2 regions of the Pseudomonas sp. LBUM1676 genome follow, and region 2 is predicted to be linked to the other one. Evidence: riboswitches for the same ligand, from Rfam matches in the RefSeq annotation. Region 2 holds a riboswitch; the other holds the start of a gene.
What was found. A riboswitch is a leader RNA that binds a small molecule or an ion and turns the genes downstream of it on or off. The one in region 2 is predicted to bind cobalamin.

Region 1 (10,128 bases), 1.1 Mb from region 2:
CAGGCTCGCTCCCACAGGGTTCGGGGTTGGATTGAGGACTCACAGTCTGCGAGATCAGTTGAGCGGCGAACAGTTCCAGGCGTTCGCGGGTATCACCGGCCGTGCGCCAGACTTCATTGTTGAGGGTTTGCAGTTCCATGGGGCGCGGTCCGGTCCAAGGCTCGGCCAGCGCACAATCCAGCGGATCAAAACCCAGCTCGAACGCCTTGGCCAACGCCCGCAACACACTCGATTGCGCCCCTCGCCCGTCGCCACGGGGAATCCGCAGCAGGGCCAGCAAGGTGTCGATGCGCAATCGCCCGGTCGGCGACTCGCCAAACACGTGCAGGCCGTCGCGGATCTGCGACTCTTTCAAATCGCACAGGTAAGTGTCGAGGCGCGGCAGCCAGATCGCCGCATCGGCATCGCTGTCGAGCTTATCGTCCAGCTGCAATTCGCGATCGATGTGCGTGTCGCGCACCAGTTGCAGAATGTCCTGCTGCAACGCCCGGGCGCGGCGCGGATCGAGCAACTGCGCTTCGTAATATTCGTCGGCCAGCAGCTCCAGGTTGCGCAACGGCCCGTAGGTCTCGGCACGGGTCAGCGGCGGCATCAGGTGGTCGATAATCACCGCTTGGGTGCGGCGCTTGGCCTGGGCGCCCTCGCCCGGGTCATTGACGATAAACGGGTAAATATTCGGCAACGGCCCGAGCAGTGCATCCGGCCAGCAATGTTCCGACAGGCCGACACCCTTGCCCGGCAGCCATTCGAGGTTGCCGTGCTTGCCGACGTGAATCACGCCGTGGGCGCCGTAGGTGTTGCGCAGCCAGAAATAGAACGCGAGATAGGCGTGAGGCGGCACCAGATCCGGGTCGTGATAGACCGCACTCGGGTCGACCTGATAACCCCGGGCCGGTTGGATGCCGACGAAGGTCAGGCCCAAACGCAGCCCGGCAATCATCATCCGCCCGCCGCGGAACATCGGATCGCTTTCGGGGCTGCCCCAGCGTTCCAGCACCGCCTGGCGGTTGGCTTCGGGGAGCGCATCGAACATCAGTTGATAGTCGTCGAGCGCCAGACTTTGCTGGCAAGGACGCTGGTCAAGGGTGTCGAGGTCATTGCTGACGCCGCCGAGCAATTGCTGGATCAACGCGGTGCCACTGTCGGGCAACCCGGCAGGCAGCGGGTACCCTTCGCCCTGCAGCGCACGCAGGATGTTCAGCGCCGCGGCGGGTGTGTCGAGGCCGACACCGTTGCCGATGCGACCATCGCGGGTCGGGTAGTTGGCCAGGATCAGGGCGATGCGTTTTTCAGCGTTGGGCACCCGCGCCAGATCAATCCAGCGCCGGGCCAGTTCAGCGACGAAATCCATGCGTTCAGGTTGCGCGCGATAACACACCACGTCCGACTGACTGCGCTCACTGCGCCAGGCCAGGTCCTTGAAGCTGATCGGTCGGCTGATGATTCGCCCGTCCAGTTCCGGCAGCGCGATGTGCATCGCCAGATCCCGCGGCCCCAGGCCCTGTTCGCTGGCGCGCCAACCGGGTTCGTTGTCTTGCGCGCAGATCGCCTGGATCACGGGAATGTTGCGGCGAAACGGTCGCAAATGCGGTGCTTCGGGGCTGGACTGAGCGAAACCGGTGGTGTTGAGAATCACGCAGGCCGCGACTTCATCCAGCAGGTATTCGACCACGGTCAGGCAGCCGGGCTCTTTCAGGCTGGCCACGGCTATCGGCAACGGGTTAAGGCCCGCCGCCTGCAGACGCTGGCAGAAAACATCGATGAAAGCGGTATTCGCCGCCTGCAGATGCGAGCGGTAAAACAGCACCGCCGCCACCGGCTGGTCGATCTGCCAGTCGGCTTGCCAGTCTTTCAGGGCTGCGGGGCTATGTTGCGGGTGGTAAATCGCGGTGCGCGGCAGGATTTGCGGCTCGGCCCAGGCGTAATCGCGATCCAGCCAACGATTGGCCAGGCAGCGGAACAGGTCGAGGGCATTGGCCATGCCGCCCTGGCGAAGGTAATGCCAAAGCCGGTCGCGGTCCTCGGCAACCACGGTGCTCAAGTCGCTGAGTTCCGGATCCGGACGATCGTCGCCCGGCACCAGGATCAGTTGCACACCGCGCTCGGACAGTGCCACCAACTGCTCGACGCCGTAACGCCAATAGGCGATGCCGCCATGCAATGAAATCAGGATGACCTTGGCATGACGCAGCACCTGGTCGACATACAGGTCGACCGAGGCGTGATTCTGCACCTGCATCGGGTTGGCCAGGCGCACGCTCGGGTAATCGTCGGGTAACTGCTGCGCCGCTTCGGCGAGCAGCGCCAGGCTGGAGTCGCCGCTGCACAGGATCACCAGCTCGGCGGGGGTTTGTCCAAGGTCGGCAATGTTGTCATCCGACACGAAACCGCCGGGCTGGGTCCTGAGCAGGTGCATGGCTTAAACGCTGAGCGCGGCGCGCAATTGCGCTTCGAGCAAGGCGGCATCCAGTTCCTGGCCGATCAACACCAGACGCGTGGTGCGCGCTTCATCGACACCCCACTGACGGTCGAAATGTTTGTCGAATCGAGTCCCCACGCCCTGGATCAGCAGGCGCATCGGCTTGTTCGGGATCGCTGCGAAGCCTTTGACGCGCAGGATGCCATGCTGGACTACCAGTTGGGTCAGGGCATCCAGCAGCAGGCTTTCGTCGGCTTGCGGCAGTTCGATGGAGATCGAGTCGAAGGCGTCGTGGTCGTGGTCGTGGTCGTCCTCGCCTTCATGGTGGTGATCGTGATGGCTGTGACGGCGGTCGATATGCTCTTCGGAGCCGGCGCCGAGACCGATCAGCACCTCCAGGGGCAAACGACCGCTGCTGGCTTCGATGACTTTCACCGCCGGCGGCAGTTCTTCGGCGACTTCCAGGCGCACACGGGCCAGGTCTTCAGGGCTGATCAGGTCGGCCTTGTTGAGGATCACCAGGTCGGCGCTGGCCAGTTGATCGGCGAACAGTTCGTGCAGCGGCGATTCGTGGTCCAGGTTCGGGTCGAGTTTGCGCTGGGCATCGACCTGATCCGGGAACGCGGCGAAGGTGCCGGCGGCAACGGCCGGGCTGTCAACCACGGTGATGACGGCGTCGACGGTGCAGGCGCTGCGGATTTCCGGCCACTGGAAGGCTTGCACCAGCGGTTTTGGCAGGGCCAGGCCCGAGGTTTCGATGAGAATGTGATCGAGGTCACCGCGGCGGGCCACCAGTTCGCGCATCACCGGGAAGAATTCTTCCTGCACGGTGCAGCACAGGCAGCCGTTGGCCAGTTCGTAGACGCGGCCGTTGGCTTCTTCCTCGGTGCAGCCGATGGAGCACTGCTTAAGGATTTCGCCGTCGATGCCCAGCTCGCCGAACTCATTGACGATCACCGCGATGCGACGACCCTGAGCGTTGTCGAGCATGTGCCGCAGCAAGGTGGTCTTGCCCGAGCCGAGGAAGCCGGTAACGATGGTGACGGGGAGTTTGGCCAGTGTTTTCATCGGATGCCCTTTGGCAAGGTGGCGGGCATACGGGACGACAATCGCTGCGACAGGTGCGCGCGCAAGAGTTCCGCCACCGGATCACCCCGCCCGGTTGTAGTGAGAATCTGTATCGAGGCAGGTCTCCTGGCTGACGGTGTGCCAGTCGTTCGACTGGCGTTCGCTGCGCCTTCCCGCGAACCCGTTGCACAGGGTTTGCAGTGGCGTGGCAGCGAAACATCACCGTTCACAGTTGCGGGGGCAGCCGCGGCATCGACCGCGTTCCCTTCTTAGCTTCGGCAGACGCCGAAGAACCTCGAATGCGCAAGGCTACGCATGGTCTTGGGGCGGGTCAATGTCCGCGCAGAGATCTGTGGAGACAGACAGGACGCCTTCGCGGGCAAGCCTCGCTCCTACAGCAATAGCGCCGATCACATACATTGTGGGCGACTATGTTCTGTAGGAGCGAGGCTTGCCCGCGAAGCAGTCACCCCGGTGTCAAGTTGAGAACCCATGCCAATTGACGCCCAACCCCCGCCCATGCTCTCCTACACGCCTTGTTACGGGTGCCCTTCACAGGGTGAAACGGGAAACCGGTGAATCATGTGCTTTACTCCAAGCCATGTCAGTCCGGTGCTGCCCCCGCAACGGTAAGCGAGCGAAGAATCAGATCCACTGTGCCAGCCGTACGGCATGGGAAGGTGATTCTTGCAGGTCCAGGCGAAAGCCAGCGCCCCTCGCGAGCCCGGAGACCGGCCCGCAACATCAGGTGAGCGTCACGCTCACTGAATAACAAACCCGCGGTGGGCGGGCGCTGTTTGAACCTCTGCGTGCCCGTGCCCGCAGGGATCTTCCATGCGCTCTATTCACCCGCTGACAGACCAGAGGGAAGCGCCATGTCGATCATCAGCAGCACCGGCAGCAACACCGATAAGAGCACCGCCAGCTCCACCACGACCCTGACCCAACGCCTGACCGCCGCCGCCTGTGCGTCGATCCTTGGCGCGTGCCTGGTCTATTTTGCCGGTTTCTCGCACATCGAAGCGGTGCACAATGCCGCCCACGATACCCGTCACAGCTCCGCGTTCCCGTGCCATTGAGACCTGCCGACATGATCAAGCGTATCGCGCAAACCGCAGGTTTCACCGGGCTGCTGGCTGCCCTGCTGCTGACGCTGCTGCAAAGCTTCTGGGTGTCGCCACTGATTCTGCAGGCGGAAACCTACGAAAAATCCGAGCCGGCCGCTGTTGAAATTCACGAGCACGCCGCCGGTGCTGTCGTCGCTCACTCCCACGACGCCGAAGCCTGGGAGCCGGAAGACGGCTGGCAGCGCGTGCTGTCGACCACCGGCGGCAACCTGGTGGTGGCCGTAGGTTTCGCCCTGATGCTTGCCGGTCTCTATACCTTGCGCGCGCCGACCAGGACTTCACAGGGCCTGCTGTGGGGTCTGGCCGGTTACGCGACCTTCGTGCTCGCGCCGACCCTCGGCCTTCCGCCTGAACTGCCGGGGACCGCCGCGGCCGACCTGACGCAACGGCAGATCTGGTGGATCGGCACTGCCGCTTCCACCGCAGTCGGTATCGCCCTGATCGTGTTCAGCCGTCACTGGCTGATGAAGATCCTCGGCGTCGCCATCCTCGCGGTTCCCCACGTGATTGGCGCACCGCAACCGCAAGTGCATTCGATGCTTGCACCGGAAGCGCTCGAGGCGCAGTTCAAAATCGCTTCGCAGCTGACCAACGTGGCGTTCTGGCTGGCCCTGGGCCTGATCAGCGCCTGGTTGTTCCGCCGCAAAAGCGCTGGCCAATACCACGCATGACCGATGACTGCACAGCGCCGACCCTGGTGGTCGGCCTGGGCTGCCAGCGCGGCTGCCCCGTCAGCACGCTGCGGGCGCTGCTCGACCAGGCGCTACAGGCGCACAGGATCGGCCTGCACCAGATCAAGGCCCTGGCCAGTATCGACCTCAAGCGCGAAGAACCTGGCCTGATCGAACTCGCCGAACAGCTTGGGCTGGAGGTTATGTATTTCAGCAGCGCACAACTGGCCGGCTATCACACGCAACTCAGCCATCATTCGGACATCGCGTTCGAACGCACCGGCTGCTACGGTGTGGCGGAAAGTGCTGCCCTGGCCCTGGCTGAACACCTGGTCCAGGCCCCGGTCAAACTGCTGATCTCGCGACAGAAATATGCCCAGGCGACCCTGGCATTGGCTGGCGCTGCCTGACATCCCCGATAACCCCCTGCTCGATCATGAGCAATCTTCATCTGAAGCCTTGCCAAGCCTTTTTTCACAGGAACCGACGATGACTGTCTATTTCATTGGCGCGGGTCCCGGCGACCCGGAACTGATCACCGTCAAAGGCCAGCGGCTGATCCGCAGCTGCCCGGTGATCATCTATGCCGGCTCCCTGGTGCCCGCTGCCGTGCTCGAAGGCCACCAGGCCGAACACGTGATCAACAGCGCCGAACTGCACCTGGAACAGATCATCGAACTGATCAGGAGCGCCCATGCCAAGGGCCAGGATGTCGCCCGGGTGCATTCCGGCGACCCGAGCCTGTATGGCGCCATCGGCGAGCAGATTCGCTACCTGCGCGAACTCGGCATTGCCTTTGAAATCATTCCCGGTGTGACCGCGACAGCGGCCTGTGCGGCACTGTTGGGTGCGGAATTGACCTTGCCGGATGTGTCACAGAGCGTGATTCTGACCCGCTACGCCGACAAGACCGTCATGCCCGCCGGTGAAGAACTCGGCAGCCTGGCGCAGCACGGGGCGACCATGGCGATCCATCTGGGGGTCAATCATCTGCAGAAGATTCTGGTCGAATTGCTGCCGCATTATGGCGCGGACTGTCCGATCGCGGTGATTCACCGGGCGACCTGGCCGGATCAGGATTGGGTGGTGGGGACGCTTGAGGATATTGCCGCGAAGGTTGAAGCCAAGGGGTTTCGGCGCACGGCGTTGATTCTGGTGGGTCGGGTGTTGGGTAGCGATCACTTCAGCGAGTCGTCGCTGTATCGCGCCGGGCATGCGCATCTCTACAGACCCTGAAGCACTTGCTCCCGCTGGACCGCGGAGCGGTCCCAACATCAGCCAACGCATTCATCACGGTAAAATGCATCAGCTGCTTTGCGATTGCTTCGCAATCGAGCGGGAGCAAGCTCCCTCACCACAGCGCCGTTTTTTCATTTCGCAGCGAACACCTTAGTAGTAGGCGTTTTCTTTCTGCGTATGGTCAGTCACGTCGCGAACACCCTTCAACTCAGGAATACGCTCAAGCAACGTCCGCTCGATCCCTTCGCGCAGGGTGACGTCCGCCTGGCCGCAACCTTGGCAGCCGCCGCCGAACTTCAGCACGGCGATGCCGTCCTCGACCACATCGATCAGGCTGACCTGACCGCCGTGGCTCGCGAGCCCCGGGTTGATCTCCGTCTGCAGGTAGTAGTTGATACGCTCGTTGATCGGACTGTCGGCGTTGACCATCGGTACTTTGGCGTTTGGCGCCTTGATGGTCAGCTGGCCGCCCATGCGGTCGGTGGCGTAGTCGACTACCGCATCATCCAGGAAGGCTTCGCTGAACGAATCGATGTAAGCGGTGAAGCTTTTGAGCCCCACTGCCGTGTCTTCAGGCTTTTCTTCGCCCGGCTTGCAGTAGGCAATGCAGGTTTCGGCGTATTGGGTGCCAGGCTGGGTGATAAAAACGCGGATGCCAATGCCCGGGGTGTTCTGCTTGGAGAGCAGATCAGCCAGGTAATCGTGGGCGGCGTCGGTAATGGTAATAGCGGTCATGGAAACTCCTCGCAGGCTTGGGCGCAGTTTACGCCAATCATCGCGCCGGACAAAGTCCTAGTATTTTTGTCGGGAAACTCCGGAAGTGGCAACGGTCTTCTGTACACCCCGCCCCCCCTGTAGGAGCGAGCTTGCTCGCGAAGGATGGTCAGGCACCGCGTGTAGCCAGACAATACGCATTATCGTTGATGTCCTTCGCGAGCAAGCTCGCTCCTACAGGCGCGTCAACATGAACCAGATTCATGCAAAACCGCAACATGCTCCAAAACCGCACAGGTTTGCTATCATTCCGCCCCTTCGTCATGGTCTTTCCGAGTAGTCCCAATGTCCGATCGCAGTGTTCGCCTTCAAGCTCTCAAGCACGCCCTCAAAGAGCGCATCCTGATTCTCGATGGCGGTATGGGCACGATGATCCAGAGCTACAAGCTCGAGGAGCAGGATTACCGCGGTAAACGCTTCGTCGACTGGCCCAGCGACGTCAAGGGCAACAACGACCTGTTGGTGCTGACACGCCCGGACGTGATCGGCTCGATCGAAAAAGCCTACCTGGATGCCGGCGCCGACATTCTGGAAACCAACACCTTCAACGCCACCCAGGTGTCCCAGGCCGATTACGGCATGCAGGGCCTGGCCTACGAGATAAACGTAGAAGGCGCCCGCCTGGCGCGCAAGGTCGCCGACGCCAAGACCCTGGAGACGCCGGACAAGCCGCGCTTCGTCGCCGGCGTGCTCGGGCCTACAAGCCGTACCTGCTCGCTGTCGCCTGACGTGAACAACCCCGGCTATCGCAACGTAACCTTCGATGAGCTTGTGGAAAACTACACCGAGGCCACCAAGGGCCTGATCGAAGGCGGCGCCGACCTGATCCTGATCGAAACCATCTTCGACACCCTGAACGCCAAGGCTGCGATCTTCGCCGTGCAAGGTGTCTACGAAGAGCTCGGGGTCGAATTGCCGATCATGATCTCCGGCACCATTACCGATGCCTCCGGCCGTACGCTCTCCGGCCAGACCACCGAAGCGTTCTGGAACTCCGTGGCCCACGCCAAGCCGATCTCGGTCGGCCTGAACTGCGCCCTCGGCGCCAGCGAACTGCGCCCGTACCTGGAAGAGCTGTCGAACAAGGCCGGCACCTACGTCTCGGCGCACCCGAACGCCGGCCTGCCGAACGAATTCGGCGAGTACGACGAACTGCCGGTGGAAACCGCCAGGGTCATCGAGGAATTCGCCCAAAGCGGCTTCCTCAACATCGTCGGCGGTTGCTGCGGCACCACGCCGGGGCACATCGAAGCCATCGCCAAGGCCGTGGCCGGTTATGCGCCGCGTGAAATCCCGGACATTGCGAAGGCCTGCCGCCTTTCGGGTCTGGAACCGTTCACCATCGATCGCAACTCGTTGTTCATCAACGTCGGCGAGCGGACCAACATCACCGGTTCAGCCAAGTTCGCCCGCCTGATCCGTGAAGACAACTACACCGAAGCCCTGGAAGTCGCCCTGCAGCAGGTCGAAGCCGGCGCCCAGGTGATCGACATCAACATGGACGAAGGGATGCTCGATTCGAAGAAGGCCATGGTGACCTTCCTCAATCTGATTGCCGGTGAGCCGGACATCTCCCGCGTACCGATCATGATCGACTCCTCCAAATGGGAAGTGATCGAAGCCGGCCTCAAGTGCATCCAGGGCAAGGGCATCGTCAACTCCATCAGCATGAAAGAAGGCGTCGAGCAGTTCATTCATCACGCCAAACTGTGCAAGCGCTACGGCGCCGCCGTGGTGGTGATGGCCTTCGACGAAGCCGGCCAGGCCGACACCGAAGCGCGCAAGAAAGAAATCTGCAAACGCTCCTACGACATTCTGGTCAACGAAGTCGGCTTCCCGCCGGAAGACATCATCTTCGACCCGAACATCTTCGCCATCGCCACCGGCATCGAAGAACACAACAACTACGCTGTGGACTTCATCAACGCCTGTGCCTACATCCGCGACGAACTGCCGTATGCGCTGACCTCCGGTGGCGTGTCCAACGTGTCGTTCTCGTTCCGCGGCAACAACCCGGTGCGCGAGGCGATTCACTCGGTGTTCCTGCTGTATGCGATCCGCAATGGCTTGACCATGGGTATCGTCAACGCCGGTCAGCTGGAGATCTACGACCAGATCCCGGTCGAACTGCGTGACGCCGTGGAAGACGTAGTACTCAACCGCACCCCGGAAGGCACTGACGCCCTCCTCGCCATTGCCGACAAGTACAAGGGTGACGGAAGCGTCAAGGAAGCCGAAACCGAAGAGTGGCGCGGCTGGCCCGTCAACAAGCGACTGGAGCATGCACTGGTCAAGGGCATCACCACGCACATTGTTGAAGACACTGAAGAATCCCGTCAGTCGTTCGCTCGCCCGATCGAAGTGATCGAAGGCCCGTTGATGTCCGGCATGAACATCGTCGGCGACCTGTTCGGCGCCGGCAAAATGTTCCTGCCGCAGGTGGTGAAGTCCGCCCGCGTGATGAAGCAGGCAGTGGCTCACTTGATCCCGTTCATCGAACTGGAAAAAGGCGACAAGCCGGAAGCCAAGGGCAAGATCCTGATGGCCACGGTCAAAGGAGACGTGCACGACATCGGCAAGAACATCGTTGGCGTGGTGCTGGGCTGTAACGGCTATGACATCGTCGACCTCGGCGTGATGGTGCCGGCGGAGAAAATCCTGCAAGTGGCCAAGGAGCAGAAGTGCGACATCATTGGCTTGTCGGGCCTGATCACGCCGTCGCTGGATGAAATGGTCCACGTGGCGCGCGAGATGCAGCGCCAGGACTTCCACCTGCCGCTGATGATCGGTGGCGCGACCACCTCCAAGGCGCATACGGCGGTGAAGATCG
Region 2 (10,128 bases):
GTCGATCCTGGGTTGGTGGTTGAACGATGCCACCGAAGGATCGACCCTGGTGGGCGATGGCCAGGCCAGCGCGACGCCATTGCGCCGCGCGGCACAACACCGGGGTTTGCCTTTGCGCTTGCCGCTGGCGGACCTGAATGAGCAGATCGTGGCCACCGCACCGAATCTCGAGGCGGCGGATCCGGCGCCGTTGCGTGGCGCTTCGGACCGTTACAATGCCGATGCCTTGCTGGCGGTGCATGCCCGTGAAGAGGGTGGCCAGTGGCAAGCCAAATGGCGCTTGTGGCTGGGCGATCAGAAAGAGGCCGGCAGTGTCCAGGGCGCCGATCAGGCCGCCGTTGCCGATGCCGTGATGTTGGCGGTCAGCGAGCGACTGGCGCCGCGGTTCGTGGTCAAGCCGGGTGCTTCGAGTGAACAATTGCTGGAAGTACAAGGCATGAACCTGGAACGCTATGCAGCTCTCGGGCGTCTGCTGGAACCCTTTGGCGCGCGTCTGCAGAGCGTCGAAGGCGACCGCATTCTGTATCGGGTCAACGGCAGCCCCGAACAGCTGAAGTCGCAATTGTCCCTGGCCAAATTGCAGGAAGTTCCGGCCGGTGAGGCGCCAGCCCCTGCGACGCCTGTCCAGCCCGCGGCTGATGGCTCGGTACCTGCCGCAGCGCCGACCCCAAAACCGACGCCGCAGTTGCGTTTCCGTTGGTAAGTTTTTCTTTCCTTATATAGAAGCTGGAGTGGTTCATGGCCGATACGCGGCGTTGGTTCTGGTTGGGTGGGGTGATCCTGCTCTGCGCGTTTGTCTGGCTGTTGCATCCAATCCTCACGCCCTTTCTGGTCGCGTTGCTGCTGGCCTATCTGTTCGATCCCCTGGTGGATCGGCTGGAGAAGGCCGGCCTGTCGCGGACCTGGGGTGTGATCGCGGTGTTTGCACTGTTTACCCTGATCTTCACCACCTTGCTGCTGGTGTTGGTGCCGATGCTCGCCAAGCAGTTGTTTCGCTTGTACGAACTGACGCCGCAGATGCTCGACTGGTTGCAGCACAGCGCGCTGCCGTGGGCGCAGTCGAAATTCGGTCTGTCCGACGGTTTCTGGAAATTCGACAAGCTCAAGGCAGCGATCAGCGAGCACATGGGCCAGACCACTGACATTGTCGGTGTCGTGCTGAGTCAGGCGACGGCTTCCGGATTGGCATTGATCGGACTGCTGGCCAATCTGGTGCTGATCCCGGTGGTGAGCTTCTACCTGTTGCGGGACTGGGACCTGATGATGGCCAAGATCCGCGGTCTGTTGCCCCGTGATCGCGAAGAGCGCGTGGTGATGCTGGCCGGTGAATGCCATGAAGTGCTGGGTGCATTCGTGCGCGGACAGTTGCTGGTGATGGTGGCGCTGGGAGTGATCTATGCGGCGGGCTTGATGCTGATCGGGCTGGAGCTGGGGCTGCTGATCGGTCTGATCGCCGGCCTGGCCGCGATCGTGCCGTACATGGGGTTTGTCATCGGGATTGGTGCGGCATTGATTGCCGGCCTGTTCCAGTTCGGCGGCGACCTGTATCCCATGGTCGGCATCGTCGCGGTGTTCATGGTCGGCCAGGCGCTCGAAGGCATGGTGCTGACGCCGTTGCTGGTGGGCGACCGGATCGGCCTGCACCCGGTGGCCGTGATCTTCGCGATTCTGGCGGGGGGCGAGCTGTTCGGTTTTACCGGCGTGCTGCTGGCCTTGCCGGTGGCCGCGGTGATCATGGTGCTGGTTCGCCATGTGCACGACTTGTACAAGGATTCCGGCATGTACAGTGGAGTTGATGGGCCTGAACTCTAAGCCGGGTTGATATCCGTCGCGGCTGTCCGGTTCATTGCCGGACTGGCCCTCCTCTTTTGCATGGCGCTCACCCGTCGCGCCAAAGAAACTGCCATGAAACCAGTGCGTTAACGCAAACCTTTGATTTTGCTTATGGTCTGTCGCATTGTGCGGTCAGCTTCACGGGTATAAACTTCGCAAACTTTACACAGAGGCCACTAACGGTTCCCCTGGAACTGTTCAGTCAGCATGAAACCGATTCAGCTGCCCCTAGGTGTGCGTCTGCGTGATGACGCTACCTTTATCAATTACTACCCAGGCGCCAATGCCGCTGCACTCGGCTATGTCGAGCGGCTATGCGAAGCCGACGCCGGCTGGACCGAAAGCCTGATTTATCTCTGGGGCAAGGACGGGGTAGGGCGTACCCATCTGTTGCAGGCGGCGTGCCTGCGTTTCGAACAGCTGGGGGAGCCGGCGGTGTATTTGCCGTTGGCAGAGCTCTTGGATCGTGGCATCGAAATCCTCGACAACCTCGAACAATACGAACTGGTCTGCCTGGATGACCTGCAGGCGGTCGCCGGACGGGCCGATTGGGAAGAGGCGCTGTTCCATCTGTTCAACCGTCTACGCGACAGCGGTCGGCGCTTGCTGATTGCGGCATCGACCTCCCCGCGTGAATTGCCGGTGAAGCTGGCGGACCTCAAGTCCCGCCTGACCCTGGCACTGATCTTCCAGATGCGTCCGCTCTCCGATGAAGACAAACTGCGTGCCCTGCAACTGCGCGCTTCGCGTCGCGGCTTGCACCTGACCGACGAAGTCGGGCATTTCATACTGACCCGCGGTACTCGCAGCATGAGTGCGCTTTTCGAGTTGCTCGAACGTCTCGACCAAGCCTCTCTTCAAGCCCAGCGCAAGTTGACGATCCCGTTTCTCAAGGAAACCCTGGGATGGTGAAGCCGGGGTCCGACGCAGGTTTCGGCAGTTTTCAGACGCCAGAAAATCCGCTGTCCTACAGGGCTGCAGGCTGCAGAACGTCTAAATGGGGCTCAAGCGCTTAGATGTAATCGAGAAACGCAGAAGTCACATAAAGTTCGATTGAATTTGCAAATGGGCATGATTGCGGGCATAGTCGCGGCTTCTTTTATAACTTTAAGCCACGGTCGTGCCCATGCTAAAGCGCTTCGCACCCCTCGTGCCCCTCGCACTCGTCACCCTGTTGTTCGGTTGCGCTGCTCATTCTCCAGTGCCCCAGCAAGAACAAAAACAGCAGGTTATCAATTCAGTTACCGCCCAGTCATCTTCCGTTCTTCTCCAGGAAGCGCTTGATCAGCAAGTGGCAGCCACCGACAAAGAACTGGCCAGCTTCGCCAATGGCAAGTCCTACCAGCTTCCGGTTCTGGCAGACAGCATCCTCGAACGTGGCATGTCCCTGATCGGTACCCGTTACCGTTTCGGCGGCACCTCCGAAGCCGGTTTCGATTGCAGCGGCTTTATCGGTTATCTGTTTCGTGAAGAGGCTGGCATGAACCTGCCACGCTCCACTCGCGAAATGATCAACGTCGACGCACCGCTGGTGACTCGCAGTGATCTGAAGCCAGGTGACTTGCTGTTCTTCGCCACCAATGGTCGTCGTGGGCGCGTCAGTCACGCCGGGATCTACCTGGGCGACAACCAGTTCATCCATTCCAGCAGCCGCCGCAGCGGTGGTGTCCGGATCGATAGCTTGGGCGACAGCTACTGGAGCAAGACCTTCATCGAAGCCAAGCGCGCACTCGCCATGGCGCCGGATTCGTCCCCGGCGATCGTCACCGCACGCAAGTAAGCGGACAGTTTGTAGGGTGAACTTAAAGTCTTACTTGAAGTTTGCGCTATAGTCGCTAGAATCCTGATCTAAGTTTGATGGCAAACCGCCTGCGTGCGCGCAGGCGGTTTTCTTTTCTGCCCTTTCGGTGGAAAAGCCGCAGCCAGATCAGGGTGTTCTGCTTATGACATTGCCAGCCCGCTTCGCAATCCTGTTCTTCGCAGCGCTGCTCAGCGCCTGCGCCAGCCGCACACCGCCGCCAGCACCGGCACCGGTGGTTCGCGCGCCATTGGTATTCGGTCCCTCCCAAGCCTTTTCTCCCGCCGCCGAAGATGTGCTGTTTCGTGCGCTCGGTCTTGTTGGCACGCCCTATCGCTGGGGCGGCAACACGCCGGATTCGGGGTTTGATTGCAGCGGGTTGATCGGCTATGTCTACCGTGACATGGCCGGCATTTCCCTGCCGCGCACCACCCGCGAGATGATCGGCATGCAAGCGGCCAGTGTCGGCAAGGAAGGCTTGCAGACCGGCGACCTGATCTTCTTCGCCACCAATGGCGGCTCCCAGGTCAGCCATGCCGGGATCTATGTCGGCGAAGGTCGTTTCGTCCATGCGCCGGCCACTGGCGGCACGGTCAAGCTCGACAGCTTGTCCAAGGCGTATTGGCAGAAAGCCTACCTGAGCGCCAAGCGTGTGCTACAACCAGAGCATCTGGCACATAACCCATAGATTGCAGAGTCTGGTCATGACCGCTCGCACGCTCAATCTCGATGATTCCCTGTATCAATACCTGCTCGACGTCTCCCTCAGGGAGACGCCGCTGCTCAAACGCCTGCGCGACGAAACCCAGGCGCTGCCCATGGCGCGCTGGCAAGTGGCGCCGGAGCAGGGGCAGTTCCTCGCATTGCTGGTGAAACTCACTGGCGCCAGGCGTCTGCTGGAAGTGGGCACCTTCACCGGTTACAGCGCCTTGTGCATGGCCGCAGCATTGCCGGATGACGGTTCGCTGATTTGCTGTGACATGCCCGGCGACTACAACGCCACCGCCCGCCGTTACTGGCAGGAAGCGGGTCTGGCCGGGCGAATTGACCTGCGTCTGGCACCGGCGCTGGAGACCCTGGCCCGGCTGGATCAACCAGGGCAGTTCGACCTGATCTTCATCGATGCCGACAAGGCCAATTACCCGAGCTACCTGGAGCATGCGCTGCGTTTGTTGCGGGTCGGTGGGCTGGCCGTGTTCGATAACACGCTGTGGAGTGGGCGGGTGCTGGAGGAGAGTCCCGACAGCGCGGACACCCGAGCCATCCAGGCGCTCAATCGCGCCTTGAAGGATGACGTGCGGGTGGATTTGTCGTTGTTGCCTTTGGGGGATGGATTGACCCTTTGCCGCAAGCGCTGATCAATGTGGGAGCGAGCTTGCTCGCGATAGCGGTGGGGCAGCGCCATCAATATTGAATGTGCTGGCCCTATCGCGAGCAAGCTCGCTCCCACAGGTGTTGTGTGTCCAGAAGGTGGCGTGTATTGCAGTTATTTAGCCGTTGATACCCGCCACACCTTGTTCCCCACATCATCCGCCACCAGCAAACCTCCGTGCCGGTCAATCACCACGCCCACCGGACGGCCCATGGCTTTTTCATCGTCGGTGAGGAACCCGGTGAGCACATCAACCGGTTGCCCGACCGGTTTGCCCGCGCTGAAGGGCACGAAAATCACTTTGTAGCCGCTGTGCGGATCGCGGTTCCATGAGCCGTGCTGGCCGATGAATGCGCCTTCCTTGAACTGCGCCGGCAGGTTGTTGCCTTCGGCAAAGGTCAGGCCCAGCGATGCCGTATGCGGGCCGACGGCGTAGTCCGGCGCAATGGCCTTGGCCACCAGGTCCGGATTCTGCGGCGTCACGCGCACATCGACATGCTGCCCGTAATAGCTGTAGGGCCAGCCATAGAACCCGCCGTCTTTCACGGAGGTGATGTAATCCGGCACCAGGTCGCTGCCGATTTCATCCCGCTCATTGACGGCCGTCCACAGCGCACCGCTCTGCGGTTCCCAGGCGAGGCCGTTGGGATTGCGGATCCCCGAAGCGAAGATCCGATGGTTGCCGGTGGCCCGATCCACTTCCCAGATCGCCGCGCGACCTTCTTCCTGATCCATGCCGTTTTCGCCGACGTTGCTGTTGGACCCGACCGTTACGTACAGCTTGTTCCCGTCCTTGCTGGCGATAACGTTCTTGGTCCAGTGATGATTCAGCGTGCCGCCCGGCAGATCGACGACTTTGATCGGCTGCGACTTGATCGCCGTATCGCCCTCTGCATAGTGGAAGCGCAGCAGGCGGTCCGTATCGGCGACGTACAAATCATTACCGACCAGCGTCATGCCGAACGGCGAGTTCAGGTTTTCCAGAAACACCGTGCGGGTTTCGGCGATGCCGTCGTGGTCCTTGTCTCGCAACAGTGTGATGCGGTTCGGGCTGGGTACCCCTGCACCGGCCCGGCCCATGACTTTCTTCATGACCCAGCCTTTGATGCCTTTGCCGTCATCGGGTTTGGGTGGCGCATTGGTTTCGGCGACCAGCACGTCGCCGTTGGGCAATACATAAAGCCAGCGCGGGTGATCGAGACCTTCGGCGAAGGCGGCGACCTGGGTTCCGGTCGCAGCGGTTGGTTTCGCACCGTCCGGCCAGCCGATCGCCGGGGCAATGTTCACCGTCGGGATCAGGGTCTTGTTCGGTTCTGGCAGCTTGGGCTGCGGTCCGGTGCCGTCCATGACTTGCAGGCTGGAGGTTTCACCGCAGGCGGCGAGCCCTCCGGCGAGCGCGATGACGAGAACGAGCTGGGGCTTGCGCATGCTGATCTTCCCTATGAATGCGTAGATACAATCATAGAGAAGCTTGCAGGTGCGATGGTTCAACCGGTCAGCCGCGGGCTTCCTTGAACAGGACGACGGTGCCGGGGTGATAGTGGCCGCCTTCGTTGCGCAACTTGCGCTAGGCGTAGGGGAAATACCAGGCCACGGCGCAGCTGTTTTCCTTTTGCAGGTCGTCGACCATGTCCTGCAGTTCTGGATTGGCGTCAGATAATTGATCGACGGCACTGAATTGCTTGAGCAGGCCCCGTCTTCAATTGACGCTCCACCCCCAACCCTCTAACCTTCGCGGCTTGTTTCAGGTGCTCTGTGGCCATGGCCGACAGAGTGAAACAGGGAAGTCGGTGAGTGATGCTCTTCAAGCGACGAAGAGTCATGATCCCGACGCTGCCCCCGCAACGGTAAATGAGTAAAGGCTGTGCATTGAGCCACTGTGTTGATTATCGACATGGGAAGGCGCGCAGTCAGGCCAGCGCCGCTCATGAGCCCGGAGACCGGCCTGATCCATCCAGCGGCATCACGGTGGGCGATGCCAGGCTTCTTGCCGTCTATTCTTGTGCCTGCCCGCCGTTATCCAGCCCCAACGGAGAGCTCCCCCATGACTGATACTCCCGATCGTGACGAACGTCACCTGGCGCGCATGCTGCGCAAAAAAGCCGTGATCGATGAACGCATCGCCAATTCCCCGAACGAATGCGGCCTGCTGCTGGTGTTGACCGGCAACGGCAAAGGCAAGAGCAGCTCGGCTTTTGGCATGCTCGCCCGCTCCCTGGGCCATGGCATGCAGTGTGGCGTGGTGCAGTTCATCAAGGGTCGCAACAGCACCGGCGAAGAACTGTTCTTCCGCCGCTTCCCGGAACAGGTGCGGTTTCATGTGATGGGGGAGGGCTTCACCTGGGAAACCCAGGATCGCCAGCGTGATATCGCTGCCGCCGAAGCCGCCTGGGCAGTCTCCCGCGAACTGTTGAGCGATCCGTCCATCGGTCTGGTGGTGCTCGATGAATTGAACATCGCCCTCAAGCACGGTTATCTCGATCTGGATCAGGTGCTCAGTGATTTGCAGGCGCGTCCGCCGATGCAGCACGTGGTGGTCACCGGTCGAGGCGCCAAGCCGGAGATGATCGAACTGGCCGACACCGTCACCGAAATGGGTGTGATCAAGCACGCGTTCCAGGCCGGTATCAAGGCACAAAAAGGCGTCGAGCTGTGACGCAACTACGTTATTGCCCGGCGGTATTGATTGCCGCGCCGGCCTCCGGCCAGGGCAAGACCACCGTCACCGCCGCGCTGGCCCGCTTGCATCGTAATCAGGGGCGCAAGGTGCGGGTCTTCAAGTGCGGCCCGGATTTTCTCGACCCGATGATTCTCGAGCGCGCCAGTGGTGCGCCGGTGTATCAACTGGACATGTGGATGGTCGGCGAACAGGAAAGTCGCCGACTGTTGTGGGAAGCCGCAGCTGTTGCCGACCTGATCCTGATCGAGGGCGTGATGGGGCTGTTCGATGGTACGCCGTCCAGCGCCGATCTGGCGCGGCACTTCGGTGTGCCGGTGCTGGGTGTGATCGATGGTACCGCGATGGCCCAGACCTTTGGCGCACTGGCCCTGGGGCTGGCGCGCTATCAGCCGGACTTGCCGTTTGCCGGTGTCCTGGCTAACCGCGTGGGCACATTGCGCCATGCGCAATTGCTCGAAGGCAGCCTGACGGAAGGCCTGCGCTGGTATGGCGCCTTGTCCCGGGAAACCGGGATCGAATTGCCGAGTCGGCACTTGGGGCTGGTTCAGGCCAGCGAGCTCAATGATCTGGATCTGCGTCTCGACGCGGCAGCCGAATCACTGGCCAACAGTTGCGATGTTGCGCTGCCGCCGCCCGTGGCATTCGCCGCTCCTGAAGTGATCGCCGCCGAACCCTTGTTGGCTGGCGTGCGCATCGCCGTGGCCCGTGACGAAGCCTTTGCCTTCACCTATGGCGCGAGCCTGGACCTGCTGCGGGCCATGGGCGCCGAGCTGCTGTTTTTCTCGCCGATCCGTGACGCCGGGTTGCCGGAAGCGGACAGTCTTTACCTGCCGGGAGGCTATCCGGAATTGCACCATGTGGCGCTGGCAAAGAACACATCGATGCTCGATGGGATTCGCGCGCACCATGCGGCCGGCAAACCATTATTGGCCGAGTGTGGCGGCATGCTGTATCTGCTCGATTCGCTGACCGATGTCGAGGGCACTCGTGCCGAATTGGTCGGTTTGCTGCCCGGGGATGCGGTGATGCAGAAGCGTCTGGCTGCATTGGCGTTGCAAACGGTGGAGCTGCCGGAAGGTTTGTTGCGCGGGCACACCTATCATCATTCGCTGACCACTACCGGGCTTGAGCCGATTGCCCGTGGGCTGAGCCCGAATGGCGGGCGTGGGGCGGAGGCGGTTTATCGTCAGGGGCGGATGACGGCCTCTTATGTGCATTTTTATTTTCCGTCGAATCCATTGGCGGTTGCCGCGTTGTTTGCGCCTGACCGTAAGGCTGCCTTCGCGAGCAGGCTCGCTCCCACAGGGGATCGCATTTCTTCTGGCCGCACACCTTCAAATGTGGGAGCGAGCCTGCTCGCGAAGAGGCCATGACCGATAACGCATTTTCCAAGGCCGAACGCGAAGCGATTTATCGAGCCATCGCCGAACGCCGCGACATGCGCCACTTCAGCGGCGGCACCGTCGAGCCCGAATTATTGCGACGCCTGCTCGAAGCCGCGCATCAGGCCCCGAGCGTGGGCCTGATGCAGCCCTGGCGCTTCCTGCGCATCAGCGACCGCAGCCTGCGCGGCAAGATCCAGCAGTTGGTGGAAGAGGAGCGAATCCGCACCGCCGAAGCCCTCGGCGAGCGCAGCGACGAATTCATGAAACTCAAGGTCGAAGGCATCAGCGACTGCGCCGAAGTGCTGGTCGCCGCGCTGATGGATGATCGCGAGCGCCACATCTTCGGCCGCCGCACCTTGCCGGAAATGGACATGGCGTCCTTGTCCTGTGCGATCCAGAACCTGTGGCTGGCCTCCCGTGCCGAAGGGCTGGGCATGGGCTGGGTTTCGTTGTTCGAGCCGCAGGCCCTGGCCGACTTGCTGCAGATGCCCGCCGGCGCCAAGCCGCTGGCCGTGCTGTGCCTGGGCCCGGTGAAGGAATTCTACCCGGCACCGATGCTGGCACTCGAAGGCTGGGCGCAGGCGCGTCCGCTGGGTGAATTGCTGTATGAAAATTATTGGGGAGTGAGTCAATGAGTGTGGCGTTGTTGAGTGTCGCCGCGGTTGCGCTGGACGCGCTACTGGGTGAACCCAGGCGCTGGCATCCGCTGGTGGCGTTCGGCCGTTTTGCCGACCGCATCGAGCAACGTTTCAATGGCGAAGGTCGCGGCTGGCGCAGTCACGGTGTCACCGCGTGGGTGATCGCGGTCGTGCCGCTGACCTTGCTGGCCACGGCGTTTTCCTGGGCGCCTTATGTCGGCTGGATCGTCGAGATCCTCGCGCTCTATTGTGCCCTCGGCATGCGCAGCCTCGGGGAACACGTCGAGCCCGTGGCCAAGGCCCTGCGCAGCGATGATATTGAAGAAGCCCGCAAACGCGTGGGTTATCTGGTCAGCCGTCAGACCAGCGAACTGGATAAAACCGAAGTCGCCCGCGCCGCCACCGAGTCGGTGCTGGAAAAC

Region 1: it holds a riboswitch for cobalamin, as region 2 does, so the genes downstream of both, ACA041_RS17690 (CbtB domain-containing protein) here and cobO (cob(I)yrinic acid a,c-diamide adenosyltransferase) in region 2, are expected to answer to the same signal.

What each region holds. Positions count from the first base shown of each region.
Region 1 is NZ_CP166777.1:3,826,863-3,836,990, forward strand. Features, by position in the region: gene cobN (cobaltochelatase subunit CobN) at 1-2,416, opposite strand, end outside; gene cobW (cobalamin biosynthesis protein CobW) at 2,420-3,487, opposite strand; cobalamin riboswitch at 3,587-3,800, opposite strand; cobalamin riboswitch at 4,014-4,241, shown strand; gene ACA041_RS17690 (CbtB domain-containing protein) at 4,363-4,566, shown strand; gene ACA041_RS17695 (CbtA family protein) at 4,578-5,285, shown strand; gene ACA041_RS17700 (cobalamin biosynthesis protein) at 5,282-5,695, shown strand; gene cobM (precorrin-4 C(11)-methyltransferase) at 5,775-6,521, shown strand; gene nfuA (Fe-S biogenesis protein NfuA) at 6,675-7,259, opposite strand; gene metH (methionine synthase) at 7,584-10,128, shown strand, end outside.
Region 2 is NZ_CP166777.1:4,952,434-4,962,561, reverse strand. Features, by position in the region: gene ACA041_RS22830 (DUF2066 domain-containing protein) at 1-703, shown strand, start outside; gene ACA041_RS22825 (AI-2E family transporter) at 739-1,812, shown strand; gene hda (DnaA regulatory inactivator Hda) at 2,041-2,745, shown strand; gene ACA041_RS22815 (C40 family peptidase) at 2,960-3,613, shown strand; gene ACA041_RS22810 (C40 family peptidase) at 3,777-4,319, shown strand; gene ACA041_RS22805 (O-methyltransferase) at 4,336-4,989, shown strand; gene ACA041_RS22800 (PQQ-dependent sugar dehydrogenase) at 5,118-6,431, opposite strand; cobalamin riboswitch at 6,733-6,966, shown strand; gene cobO (cob(I)yrinic acid a,c-diamide adenosyltransferase) at 7,048-7,659, shown strand; gene ACA041_RS22790 (cobyrinic acid a,c-diamide synthase CobB) at 7,656-9,056, shown strand; gene bluB (5,6-dimethylbenzimidazole synthase) at 9,053-9,703, shown strand; gene cbiB (adenosylcobinamide-phosphate synthase CbiB) at 9,700-10,128, shown strand, end outside.